Regions from separate parts of the Streptomyces sp. x-19 genome, predicted to be linked through region 2. Evidence: riboswitches for the same ligand, from Rfam matches in the RefSeq annotation. Region 2 holds a riboswitch; each other region holds the start of a gene.
What was found. Region 2 has a riboswitch for cobalamin ahead of ACLJT4_RS38870 (CoA-acylating methylmalonate-semialdehyde dehydrogenase). Riboswitches for the same ligand answer to the same signal wherever they lie in the genome.
Positions count from the first base shown of each region.

Region 1: it holds a riboswitch for cobalamin, as region 2 does, so the genes downstream of both, cobN (cobaltochelatase subunit CobN) here and ACLJT4_RS38870 (CoA-acylating methylmalonate-semialdehyde dehydrogenase) in region 2, are expected to answer to the same signal.
Region 3: it holds a riboswitch for cobalamin, as region 2 does, so the genes downstream of both, ACLJT4_RS39460 (HoxN/HupN/NixA family nickel/cobalt transporter) here and ACLJT4_RS38870 (CoA-acylating methylmalonate-semialdehyde dehydrogenase) in region 2, are expected to answer to the same signal.

Region 1 covers NZ_JAJPWK010000002.1:47,175-51,377, reverse strand. The annotation lists gene ACLJT4_RS04570 (precorrin-8X methylmutase) at 1-12, opposite strand, end outside; gene cobG (precorrin-3B synthase) at 9-1,517, opposite strand; cobalamin riboswitch at 1,603-1,755, shown strand; gene cobN (cobaltochelatase subunit CobN) at 1,788-4,203, shown strand, end outside.
Region 2 covers NZ_JAJPWK010000035.1:32,861-37,063, forward strand. The annotation lists gene ACLJT4_RS38860 (AMP-binding protein) at 1-84, opposite strand, end outside; gene ACLJT4_RS38865 (acyl-CoA dehydrogenase family protein) at 275-1,420, shown strand; cobalamin riboswitch at 1,578-1,764, shown strand; gene ACLJT4_RS38870 (CoA-acylating methylmalonate-semialdehyde dehydrogenase) at 1,964-3,463, shown strand; gene ACLJT4_RS38875 (acyl-CoA dehydrogenase family protein) at 3,460-4,203, shown strand, end outside.
Region 3 covers NZ_JAJPWK010000038.1:25,501-29,703, forward strand. The annotation lists gene ACLJT4_RS39450 (MarR family winged helix-turn-helix transcriptional regulator) at 105-863, shown strand; gene ACLJT4_RS39455 (alpha/beta fold hydrolase) at 860-1,708, shown strand; cobalamin riboswitch at 1,778-1,992, shown strand; gene ACLJT4_RS39460 (HoxN/HupN/NixA family nickel/cobalt transporter) at 1,990-3,222, shown strand; gene ACLJT4_RS39465 (VOC family protein) at 3,329-3,829, opposite strand; gene ACLJT4_RS39470 (DoxX family protein) at 3,936-4,203, opposite strand, start outside.

The DNA of each region.
Region 1 (4,203 bases), on a different contig from region 2:
GAACGCGGTCACTGGGGCCTCGGGGTGGTGGGTTGAGGGGTGGAGGAGAGCGGGGCAGCCGGAGGGGCGGCGGATGCGCTCGGCGTTTCACGTGAAACGACGCCCGGCCGGGGCGTTTCACGTGAAACGGTGCCCGGCCCGGCTGTTTCACGTGAAACCGGCGGTCGGGCAAGGGAGTTGGGAGGCATCGCGATGGTCCGATAGCCGTCGGGCGTCGCCAGCACGTCGACCCAGGCACCGTGCGGATGGCCGCACCGCCGCTCGCAGCCCGACCAGTGCACGGGCAGTCCGACGGGCGCACCCGAACCGTCCGCCGGAACCGTTTCGCCCCCGGCGAGCACGCCCGCCGCATCGCTCCGCACGTCGGTGAGGGACTTGGCGCAGCCGGGCAGGCCGGTGCAGGCGGTGACCCGGCGCCAGGGGGATGTCGGGTCGGTGATCAGGCCGGCGGCGGCGAACTCGCGCAGCCGCCGGTGCGCCGGTGCGGCGGCCAGGCCGGGGACGACGACACCGCGCCAGGGCGTGAGGCGCAGTTCGCCGTCGCCGTCCGCGGCGGCGGTCGCGGTCAGCAGCCGCCACTGGGCCGCGGTCAGCCGGCCGAGCGGAGCCAGGACGGCCAGCGCACGGCGACCGTCGGGCCCCTCGACCGGGCCGGGGGCGGTGGCGTCGGCGTAGTGCGCGGCCGACCCCGGGACGGGGGCGGCCGGATGTTCCACGTGCTCCGCGGCGATGCCCGCGGCCCGCAGCGCACGCTGCACCTCCTGGGCGGTCAGCGCTCCTGCGGTGGGGAGCTCACGGACGCGCCAGGCGCCGCTGCCGCGCTCCGCGGCGGCGGCCAGGAAGACCTCGGCGGCCGTCAGGGCCGCCCGCGGGGCGGCGTCCGCCGCGATCCGCAGTGCAGCCCGGTCGTCGCCGACCCGGAGCAGTGCTCCCCACCCGGACGCGGCGCCCGGCGCGTACCCGGCGGCCGGTGGGGCCTGTCGACCGGATTCTGCGAGCAAGGTCACATCGCCGCCCAGGCCCGCCACGTCGCCCCGACCGTCGTCGAGGACGAACAGGAAGCGGCCCGAAAGCCCCGTCGCGGCGTCGCTCGCACACAGCAGCGCGTCCAGGCTGCGGGCCCACAACCGCACGTCGGAGGGGGTGTGCCGGTCCAGTCCGGCCAGCGGCGAGGCCAGTACGTTGCGGATCCGCTCATGGCGTACGGACGGCAGCAGCCCGGCGTCGGCGAGGAGGTCGGCGAGGTGCCGGCCGCCGTCGTCGGGCAGGCCGCGCAGTTCGACGTTGCCGCGGGAGGTGAGCGAGAGGTGCCCGTCGCCGAGGCGTTCCGCGGCGTCCGCCAGGGCGGTGGCCTGGCGGACCGTCAAGTCCCCTGCGGGGAGCCGCACTCGGGCCAGGTTCCCGTCGGCGGCGGAGTGCAGCCGCAGCGCTCCCGGGCAGGCGTCACCGCGGTCCCGAACGGGTGGTTCGGCCCGGTCGGGGCGTGGTGCGGGGGAGGGCGGCATGGCGGCGAGCATACCTACGTCGGTTTCGCCCGGAACCGTGGCGAGGGGGGCGTGGAGGGCGGCTGAGAAAGGCCCGCTCCCGCGGTGCGGCCGCAGCCCTTACTATGCAGGTCGGCGGGTCGGCTGACCCGCCGGACGCCAGCGACGGCGCCAAGGGAGGAAGCCCGGTGAGAATCCGGCGCGGTCCCGCCACTGTGAACCCGGCCACCGCCGGGTGAGCCAGGAACTCCCGCCGTCCATACGACCACCCGGGGCGTGGACACCCCGAGGAAGGGCTGCGCCGTGATCCTGCTGCTGTCGACGTCCGACACCGATCTGCTCAGCGCCCGGGCGGCCACGGGTCCCGTGCCGTACCGGCTCGCCAACCCCGCCCGCCTCGACGTCGCCGAACTCCCCGGGCTCCTTGAGGGCACCGACCTCGTCGTCGTCCGGCTGCTCGGCGGCATCCGCGCCTGGCAGGACGGCCTGGACGTGCTGCTGGCCGCGGGCCAGCACCGCCCGGTCGTCGTGCTCACCGGCGAACAGGCCCCCGACGCCCAGCTCATGGAGGCGTCCACGGTCCCGGTCGGCATCGCGGCCGAGGCGCACGCCTACCTCGCGCACGGCGGTCCGGCCAACCTCTCCCAGCTGGCCTGCTTCCTCAGCGACACCGTTCTGCTCAGCGGCCACGGCTTCGAGCCGCCCGCGGCCGCCCCGTCCTGGGGCCCGCTGGAGCGTCCGGCGTCGGAGGCGACCGGCCCGACCGTGGCGGTGCTCTACTACCGCGCCCACCACATGAGCGGCAACACCCGCTTCATCCACGACCTGTGCGACCAGGTCGAGCGGGCCGGCGGTCGCCCGCTGCCGCTGTACGTCGCCTCGCTGCGGGCCCCCGAGCCGGAGCTGATCGAGGAACTGCGCGCCGCCGACGTCATCGTCACCACCGTGCTGGCCGCGGGCGGCACCAAGCCCGCCGAAGCCTCCGCGGGCGGCGACGACGAATCCTGGGACGCCGGCGCGCTGACCGCCCTGGACGTGCCGATCCTGCAGGCGCTCTGCCTGACCGGGGCGCGCGCCGCCTGGGAGGAGAACGACGAGGGCCTCTCCCCGCTCGACGCCGCCTCGCAGATCGCCGTGCCGGAGTTCGACGGGCGCCTGATCACCGTGCCGTTCTCGTTCAAGGAGATCGACGAGGACGGGCTGCCGGTGTACGTCGCCGACGCCGAGCGGGCCGCCCGGGTCGCCGGGATCGCCGTCCGGCACGCCCGGCTGCGCCACATCCCGGCCGCCGAGAAGCGGCTGGCGCTGGTGCTGTCGGCGTACCCCACCAAGCACTCCCGGATCGGCAACGCGGTCGGTCTGGACACCCCGGCGAGCGCCGTCGCGCTGCTGCGCCGTCTGGAGGCCGAGGGCTACGACTTCGGTACCGAGCCGGTGCCCGGCCTGGCGTCCGGCGACGGCGACGAGCTGATCTACGCCCTCATCGAGGCCGGCGGCCACGACCAGGAGTGGCTGACCGAGGAGCAGTTGGCCCGCAATCCGGTCCGCATCCCGGCCGCCGACTACCGCCGCTGGTACGGCACCCTGCCGCAGGAACTGCGGGAGTCCGTGGAGGAGCACTGGGGCCCGCCGCCGGGCGAGATGTTCCTCGACCGCAGCCGCAACCCCGAGGGCGACATCGTGCTGGCCGCGCTGCGCCGCGGCAACCTGCTGATACTGATCCAGCCGCCGCGCGGTTTCGGCGAGAACCCGATCGCGATCTACCACGACCCCGATCTGCCGCCCTCGCACCACTACTTGGCGGCCTACCGCTGGATCGCCACCCCCACCGCCGACGGCGGGTTCGGCGCCGACGCCATGGTCCACCTCGGCAAGCACGGCAACCTGGAGTGGCTGCCCGGCAAGAACGCCGGCCTCTCCGCCGCCTGCGGTCCGGACGCGGCGCTCGGCGACCTGCCGCTCGTCTACCCGTTCCTGGTCAACGACCCGGGCGAGGGCACCCAGGCCAAGCGCCGGGTGCACGCCACGCTCGTCGACCACCTCGTGCCGCCGATGGCCCGCGCGGACTCCTACGGTGACATCGCCCGGCTTGAGCAACTGCTCGACGAGTACGCCGCGATCTCCTCGATGGACCCGGCCAAGCTGCCCGCCATCCGCGCGCAGATCTGGACCCTGATCCAGGCCGCCAAGCTCGACCACGACCTGGGCCTGGAGGCACGCCCGGACGACGACGGCTTCGACGACTTCCTGCTGCACGTCGACGGCTGGCTCTGCGAGGTGAAGGACGCGCAGATCCGCGACGGCCTGCACGTCCTGGGCGCCGCCCCGGTCGGCGAGGCCCGGGTCAACCTCGTGTTGGCGATCCTGCGCGCCCGGCAGATCTGGGGTGGCACCTCCGCGCTGCCCGGGCTGCGCGAGGCGCTCGGCCTGGACGAGTCGGCCGCGACCCGCACCGCCGCCGACGAAGCCGAGGCGGTCGCCCGCGGACTGGTCCAGGCCATGGAGGACGCGGAGTGGGACCCGGCCGCGGTGGCCCGGGTCGCCGCGGGGCACCCGACCGCGGTCGCGGACGTCCTCGACTTCGCCGCCCGGCAGGTCGTCCCGCGACTGGCCGGCACCACGGCCGAGGTCGACCACGCGGTGCACGCCCTGAACGGCGGGTTCGTTCCGGCCGGTCCGTCCGGCTCGCCGCTGCGCGGCCTGGTCAACGTCCTGCCGA
Region 2 (4,203 bases):
GTCGGTGAGGTGCGGCCACTGCTCGGGCGGGGGCAGCCGGTCGCGCGCGAAGGTGTCGGTGTGGGCCGAGGACCGTAGCTCCATGCGGGGTGCGCCCCCTTGGGCCGGGTGGCCGCCGCGCGGCCGGGGAGGGGTGGTGGTCGGGTGCGGGGACCGGGGAGGACTGCCGTACGGATCCTCGTCAGCGTAACGTCATCGTGACGGCAGTCAACAGACCGCGATATCCGGCCGCCGGGCCGTCGCCGTGCCCGGTCCGCTACCAGGGAGCCGCCTCGTGACCGCATTCGCACTGGGACCGGAGGAACAGCAATGGTGCGCCGAGCTGCGCGCCCGGACCGCCGAACGGCTGCGCCCCCTCGCGGAGCAGGGGCGAGGGGGCCGGATCAACCGGCCCCTGGTCGCCGCCCTCGGCGAACTGGGCCTGCTCGCCCGGCTCTTCCCCGACGGCGGCAGCCCCAGGGCGCTGGACCTGTGCCTGCTGCGCGAATCGCTGGCGCAGGAGTGCACGGAGGCGGAGACCGCGCTGGCGCTCCAAGGACTGGGCACCTGCCCGATCCTCCAGTCCGGGACGGACGCCCAACGGGCCCGCTGGCTACCGGAGGTGACGGCCGGCCGGGCCGTCGCGGCCTTCGCGCTGAGCGAGCCGGGCGCGGGCTCGGACGCCGCGGCGCTCGCCCTGACGGCCGCGCCCGACGGGCCCGGCCGTTGGCGGCTCACCGGTGAGAAGTGCTGGATCTCCAACGCCCCCGAGGCCGACTTCGCCACCGTCTTCGCCCGCACCGGCGGTGCCGACGGCGCCCGCGGCATCACCGCCTTCCTCGTCCCGGCCGACCGCCCGGGGCTGGGCGGCGAACCGTTGGACATGCTCAGCCCGCACCCCATCGGCACCCTGGTCTTCGACGGCACACCGGTGACCGACGCGGACGTGCTCGGTGACGTGGGCGGCGGGTTCGGGGTGGCGATGCGCACCCTGAACCTCTTCCGGCCGAGCGTGGGCGCCTTCGCGGTCGGCATGGCGCAGGCCGCGTTGGACGCCGCGCTGGCGCACGCCGGGACGCGCACCGCGTTCGGCGGGCCGCTCAGGGAACTCCAGTCCGTCGGCCACCGACTGGCCGAGATGGCCACCCGCGTGGAGGCCGCCCGCCTCCTGGTCTACGCCGCCGCGGCCGCCTACGACCGCGGCGCCCCGGACGTCGCCCGCCGCTCGGCCATGGCCAAGCTCCTGGCCACCGAGACCGCACAGGAGGTCGTCGACGCCGCCGTCCAGATCCACGGCGCCCGCGCGCTGCGCCGCGGCCACCTGTTGGAACACCTCTACCGCGAGGTCCGCGCACCCCGCATCTACGAGGGCGCCACGGAGGTCCAACGCTCGCTGATCGCCAAGGAGCTGTACCGCGAAGCCGGTCGCCAGCCGGTCTGAGAGACCGCTGCGCCCGAGGCCGCGCCGACCCCGACCGCCCCGCCGTCGCAGGCGCTCGCGCGGGGGCGGGGCGGTCGCGGCGGCTTTGCGGGTGTTGTTTCCCGGTGCGTCCGGTGTCGCCGCCGGCCGCCGAGGGTGGACTTACTAGGACGTCCAACTATATCGTCGTGACCAAGGCCCGCGGTGCAGGGAAGCCGGTGCGATTCCGGCGCGGTCCCGCCACTGTGACCGGGGAATGCGCTCCCCGAACGAGACCGGCCACTGACGGAGCAGTCCGTCGGGAAGGCCGGGGAGCGCGTGCTGATCCGGGAGTCAGGATACCGGCCGCGGGATGTTCCGTGTTGTCCACGAGGATGGAGCAGACACGCATGGCACCGGCACGCACCCGCGCCCCCGACCGGCGCATCCGACGGGTGCCGCGCACCGACCTCTGACGGTCACCCGGCCCTGCGCATCCCGCGCCGCCCGCACGCGCCGCCTTGCGACGACCGTGCCGGATCGGCGCGCCATCCCCGGATCTCACCTGACGGAGAGCAGGCATCCATGGTCCGTGAACTGGCACATCTCATCGGCGGCAAGCACACCCCGGGCACCTCGGGGACCTACGGCGACGTGCACGACCCCAACACCGGCGCCGTCCAGGCCCGCGTGCCGCTCGCCGGCCGCGCCGAGACCGAGGCGGCGATCACCGACGCCGCCGAGGCCCAGCGCGCGTGGGGCGAGTGGAACCCGCAGCGCCGCGCCCGGGTGCTGCTGAAGTTCCTCCAACTCGTCGAGGGGGAGCGGGAGTCGCTGGCCCGGCTGCTGTCGTCCGAGCACGGCAAGACCGTCGCCGACGCCCACGGCGACCTCCAGCGCGGCCTGGACGTGGTGGAGTTCGCCGCCGGCATCCCCCATCTGCTCAAGGGCGAGTTCACCGACAACGCCGGCACCGGCATCGACGTGCACTCCCTGCGCAGCCCCATCGGCGTCACCGCCGGCATCACCCCGTTCAACTTCCCCGCGATGATCCCGCTGTGGCAGGCCGCCCCCGCCCTGGCCTGCGGCAACTCCTTCATCCTCAAGCCCTCCGAACGCGCTCCCTCGGTGCCGCTGCGGCTCGCCGAACTGTTCCTGGAGGCGGGGCTGCCACCGGGCGTCCTCAACGTCGTCAACGGCGGCAAGGAAGCGGTCGACACCCTGCTCACCGACCCCAGGGTCGGGGCGCTGGGCTTCGTCGGCTCGACCCCGATCGCGGCGCACCTCTACGCCACCGCCGCCGCGCACGGCAAGCGGGCCCAGTGCTTCGGCGGCGCCAAGAACCACCTGGTCGTGATGCCGGACGCCGACCTCGACCAGGCCGTCGACGCCCTGATCGGCGCGGGCTACGGCTCGGCGGGGGAGCGCTGCATGGCGATCTCCGTGGCCGTCCCCGTCGGCGAGGCCACCGCCGACGCCCTGGTGGAGCGGCTCAAGGAACGCGTCGGGCGGCTGCGCATCGGCCGCAGCGACGACCCCGAGGCCGACTTCGGCCCGCTCGTCAGCCGCGAGGCCCTGGACCGGGTGCGCCGCTACGTCGACATCGGCGTCAACGAGGGCGCCGAACTGGTCGTGGACGGGCGCGGGTTCACCCTCCCCGGCCACGAGGACGGGTTCTTCGCGGGCGCCTCGCTCTTCGACCGCGTCGCCCCGCAGATGCGCGTCTACCGGGAGGAGATCTTCGGGCCCGTCCTGTGCGTCGTGCGGGCCGCGGACTACGAGGAGGCGCTACGGCTGCCCAGCGAGCACCCGTACGGCAACGGCGTGGCCATCTTCACGCGGGACGGGGACACCGCCCGCGACTTCACCCGCCGGGTGAACACCGGCATGATCGGCGTCAACGTCCCCATTCCGGTACCGGTGGCCTACCACACCTTCGGCGGCTGGAAGCGTTCGGGCTACGGCGACCTGGGCCAGCACGGGCCGGACGCGATCCGCTTCCACACCCGCACCAAGACCGTCACCTCGCGCTGGCCCTCCGGGACCAAGGAGGGCGCGAGCTTCACCCTCCCGACGATGGGATGAGCACCGTGCCCACCACCCTGCTCACCGAGGACCAACTCGCCCTCGTCGAAGCCACGTTGGACTTCACCCAGGACCACCTCGCCCCGCACGCCGTCGCCTGGGACCAGGCCAAGCACTTCCCCCTCGACGTGCTGCGCAAGGCCGCGGGCCTGGGCCTGGGCGGCATCTACGTGCGCGAGGAACACGGCGGCAGCGGCCTCGGCCGCACCGACGGGGTGCTGATCGTCGAGACCCTGGCGTCCGGCTGCCCGTCCATCGCCGGCTTCGTCTCGATCCACAACATGGTCGCCTGGCTGATCGACCACCACGGCGACGCCGCCCAACGCGAACGCTGGCTGCCGCGCCTGTGCGCCATGGAGGACCTGGGCAGCTACTGCCTGACCGAACCGGGCGCCGGCTCGGACGCCGCCGCCCTGCGCACCCGTGCGGTGCGCGACGGCGACCACTACGTCCTCACCGGCGTCAAGCAGTTCATCTCGGGCGCCGGCGCCTCCCAGACGTACCTCGTCATGGCGCGCACCGGCGACGACGGCGCGCGCGGCGTCTCCGCCTTCCTCGTCGACAAGGACGATGCCGGCCTGTCGTTCGGCCCCAACGAGAAGAAGATGGGCTGGAACGCCCAGCCGACCCGCCAGGTCATCCTCGACCGGGTGCGGCTGCCCGCCGACCGGCTGCTCGGCCACGAGGGCGAGGGCTTCCGCATCGCCATGAGCGGCTTGAACGGCGGCCGGCTCGGCATC
Region 3 (4,203 bases), on a different contig from region 2:
ACCGGTGCCGGTGCCTCAACACCCCTTCCGAAATGACATCGTGGATGTCATCATGACAGCAAGGATGTCATCTGGGGGAAGGGGAACGGGGCGTGGAGGGGGCCATGGGGCGGGACGCGGGGCGGGACACCGCAGCGGACTCCGCGGCGGCCGTAGCAGGAGAAGCCGAAGAGGCTGAAGCAGCCCAGGAAGTCGGAGAAGGCGGAGAAGAAGCCGGGGAAGTCGCAGGGGAATCCGCACAAGGGGATGCGCGCGGGGGTGCGGAGACCGCCGAGGAGTTGCTGTACGACGTCATCCGGCGGCTGCGGCCGCTGCAACGGACGATCGTGCGCGCGGCGGAGCGCACGCTTGACGGCACCGGCCTGACCGCCGGCGAACGCACCCTCCTCGACGCGCTGCGCACCCACGGCCCGCGCACCGTGCCTCAGTTGGCGCGCTCCCTCGACCTGGACCGCCAGCCGGTGCAGCGCTGGGTGAACCACGCGGCGGAGCTGGGTCTGGTCGTGACGACCGCCAACCCCGCGCACCGCCGCTCGTCGCTGATCCGGCTCACCGACGAGGGCACGGCGATGATGCGCGGGGTCCAGGAAGCCGAGGCGGGGGAACTCCGCCGCGGGCTCGCCGACCTGTCCGCCGAGGAGGTCCGCACGGCGCTGCGGGTACTGGACCGGATCGGTGAGGAATTCCGGCACTTGGCGGACGGCTCGCGCGTTCCCCCGGAGGAAAGCGGCGATCCCGAAGTGCGGGACACCGCCGCCCCGGTCACCGCACAGGTCCCCATACCGTCTCGAACGGGTCACCGACCAGCGGCGCCCACCCGTCCGACCGACCGCCCCACGCGCACAGAACGGCCCGCAGAATGACCCACGACTTCCAGGCATGGTCCGAGATCGACAACGACACGGTGCCGGTCGACGACGGCGAGCTGTTCTACGAGTCGGCCGGCTCCGGCCCCGCGGTGGTGCTCCTGCACGACGGGATGCTCGACCAGCACATGTGGGACGAGCAGTTCGCCTGGCTGGTCAACTCCGGGCTGCGGGTGGTCCGCTACGACTTCCGCGGCCACGGCCTGTCCTCCACGGTGGCCGGCGACTGGGCCAACCACGACGACCTGGTGACCCTGCTGGACGCACTCGACATACCGAGCGCCGTCCTCGTCGGCCTCTCGCACGGCGCCCGGGTGGCGCTGGACACCGCGCTCGCCCACCCCGACCGGGTCACGGCCCTCTTCCTCGCCTCCCCCGGCATCAGCGGTCGCGCCTTCACCGACCCCTTCCTGCTGGAGCACATCCGGGAGCAGGTCGCCGCGCTCGACGCACCGGACGGCGTCGAGCGGTTCGTGGAGCACTTCCTGCGGATGTGGGTGGACGGGCCGCACCGCACGCCGTCCGTCGTGCACCCCGGCTTCCGGGAGCGGATGCGCGCCTCCGCGTCCGCCAATGTCGAGGTGCACGCCGACGGTGCGGGCGCGGGCATGCCCCTGGAGGTCGGCGCCTTCGACCGCCTGGGCGAGATCCGGGTGCCGACCACCGTCCTCGACGGCGACCTCGACTCCTCCGACATCTCGGCGAACGCCCACGCCATAGCGCTGGCTGTCCCCGGCGCCCGCCGGATACGCGTGCCCGCCGCAGGTCACCTGGTCAACTTGGAGAACACCCCGCTCTTCGACCACGAACTGCACGCGTTCCTCTCCGCCCTGGCCCTGTGATCCGAGCCGCCGGCACCCGGTGGCGGCCCGCACCGGCCACCGGGCGTGGCCGGTTCTCACCGGTGCCCGCTACAGTGACCGGGCCGTGGTGCTCGGGAAGACCGGTGCTGGACCTCGTGTCCGAAGCCGGCGCGGCCCTCGCCACTGTGATCGGGGAGTTTCCGCCCCTCTGCGTGCGCGCCCAGCGCGCGCACGGCGCCACTGACCGCAGCCTGCGGCCGGGAAGGCGGGGCGGACGCGGGCACCCGTAAGCCAGGAGACCGGCCACGGCATCTCACGAGATCATCCACGAGGTGCTGGAGCGTGATGGCCGGATGGCCCTGTCCACTGATACCCCGGACGATTCCCCTTCGTCCCGCAAGTCCCCCCTCCTCGGCATACCCGGCTCCCCCGGGTCGTTCCGCTGGCAACGTCGCGACACGGTCCGCACCGCGGGTCTGATGTCCGTGATCGCGGCACTGCACGTCGTCGCCTTCGGCGTGCTCTTCCTCCTGGTCGTGCCGGGCCACTACACCGTCGGCAGCCAGGTGTTCGGTGCCGGGCTCGGCATCACCGCCTACACCCTGGGCATGCGGCACGCCTTCGACGCCGACCACATCGCGGCGATCGACAACACCACCCGCAAGCTGATGGCCGACGGCAAGCGGCCCGTCTCGGTGGGCTTCTGGTTCGCCCTCGGCCACTCCAGCGTGGTGGTCGTGATGGCCGCGCTGGTGGCGGGCGGCGCCCAACTCGCCGGCACGCTGATGAGCGACGGCTCCCGCGCGCACCAGACGCTCGGCCTCGTCGGCACGACCGTCTCCGGCACCTTCCTGTACCTCATCGCCGCCCTCAACCTGGTCGCCCTGCTCGGCATCCTGAAGGTGTTCCGGGCGATGCGGGCCGGCACGTACGACGAACGGGAGCTGGAAGCCCAGTTGGATTCCCGCGGCTTCATGAACCGCATCCTGGGTCGGCTCACCAAGTCCATCAGCCGCCCCGGCCAGATGTACCCGCTGGGCTTCCTCTTCGGGATCGGCTTCGACACCGCGACCGAGGTGACGCTGATGGTGATGGCGGGCAGCGGCGCCGCGGCGGGCCTGCCCTGGTACGCGATCCTCTGCCTGCCGCTGCTGTTCGCCGCCGGGATGAGCCTGTTCGACACCCTCGACGGCACGTTCATGAACTTCGCGTACCAGTGGGCGTTCGCCAACCCGGTGCGCAAGGTCTACTACAACCTCACCATCACCGGGCTGTCGATCGCGGTCGCGTTCCTCATCGGCACCATCGAGCTGGTGACCGTCCTGCACGACAAGCTCGGCCTCGACGACCCGCTCACCGGCGGGATCTCCTCGCTCGACCTGAACAACGTGGGCTTCCTCATCGTCGGCCTGTTCGTCGTGGTGTGGGCGGCGGCGCTGGCGTACTGGCGGCTGGGCGGCGTCGAGAAGCGCTGGGCCGCCCGCGCCCAGGACCCGCCGGCCACCGCGGACGCCCTCCCGGCGCCCCGCGCACAGGGGCCCGACGCCCCCTAGTCCCGGCCCCCGCACCGGCGGAACGCCACGACCGCGTGGTGCGGCCGTCCCCACTGCCCGTGGGGGAAGGTCGCGCCACGCGGTCGGTGCGCGTGCGGGCCGCGCCTCAGGTGGCCGAGCCGGCCGCCGCGCCGGTCAGCAGGTCCGGGCCCCAGCGCTCCAGCGCCGCCGCCAGGTCGAGCGGCCGCAGCCGGTCCGCCTCGTCCGCGCCCGGCCAGTCCGCCCGGGGCACCCGCCACATCACCTCGAACTCGTTGCCGTCCGGGTCCCGGGCGTAGAGCGACTTCGAGACCAGGTGGTCGGTGGCGCCGACCAGCGCGCCCCGCTCCCGCAGCCGCGCCGCGATCGCCGCGAGGTCACCGAGGGTCCCGACCTCCCAGGCCAGGTGGTAGAGCCCGATCCGGCCGTTCTCCGGCCCCGGGGCATCGGGGCCCACCGCGAACAGGCCCAGGTCGTGGTCGTTGTCCGAACCGGGCGCGCTCAGGAAGGCCGCCCGCCCCGGAATCTCCACGTCCACCGTGAACCCCAGCACCTCGGTGTAGAACGCCACCGACCGTGCCACCTCGCGGATGTACAACACCGCATGGTTCAGCCGCCGAACCGCCATCACGCCTCCACTCTTCCGTCACGCCGCACGTCGCTCCCCCGCCGTTCCCCCGTCGTTGCCCGCCGCCACGGCCCGGACCGCCCCCGTGCCCCGGCGGCCCCCCGCGTCACTTCCGGATCAGCAGCGTGGCCGCCGCGAGCACCACGCTCAGGACGAGCGCCCCCGCCCCGTAGGCCAGCCGATGCGCGCGCAGGCCCGGCAGGAAGCGGTCGACGGCGTAGCGGCCGGGCCCGGTCAGCGCCAGCGCGGCCGCGCCGGTGGCGAGCAGCAGCTCGTACTCCACGCCCTCGGGCGCGAAGAAGCCGCCGCCCCACTTCACCGCCAACGCATTGATCATCGTGCCGACCACCGCCGCGCCGGCGAGCGGCGTCAGC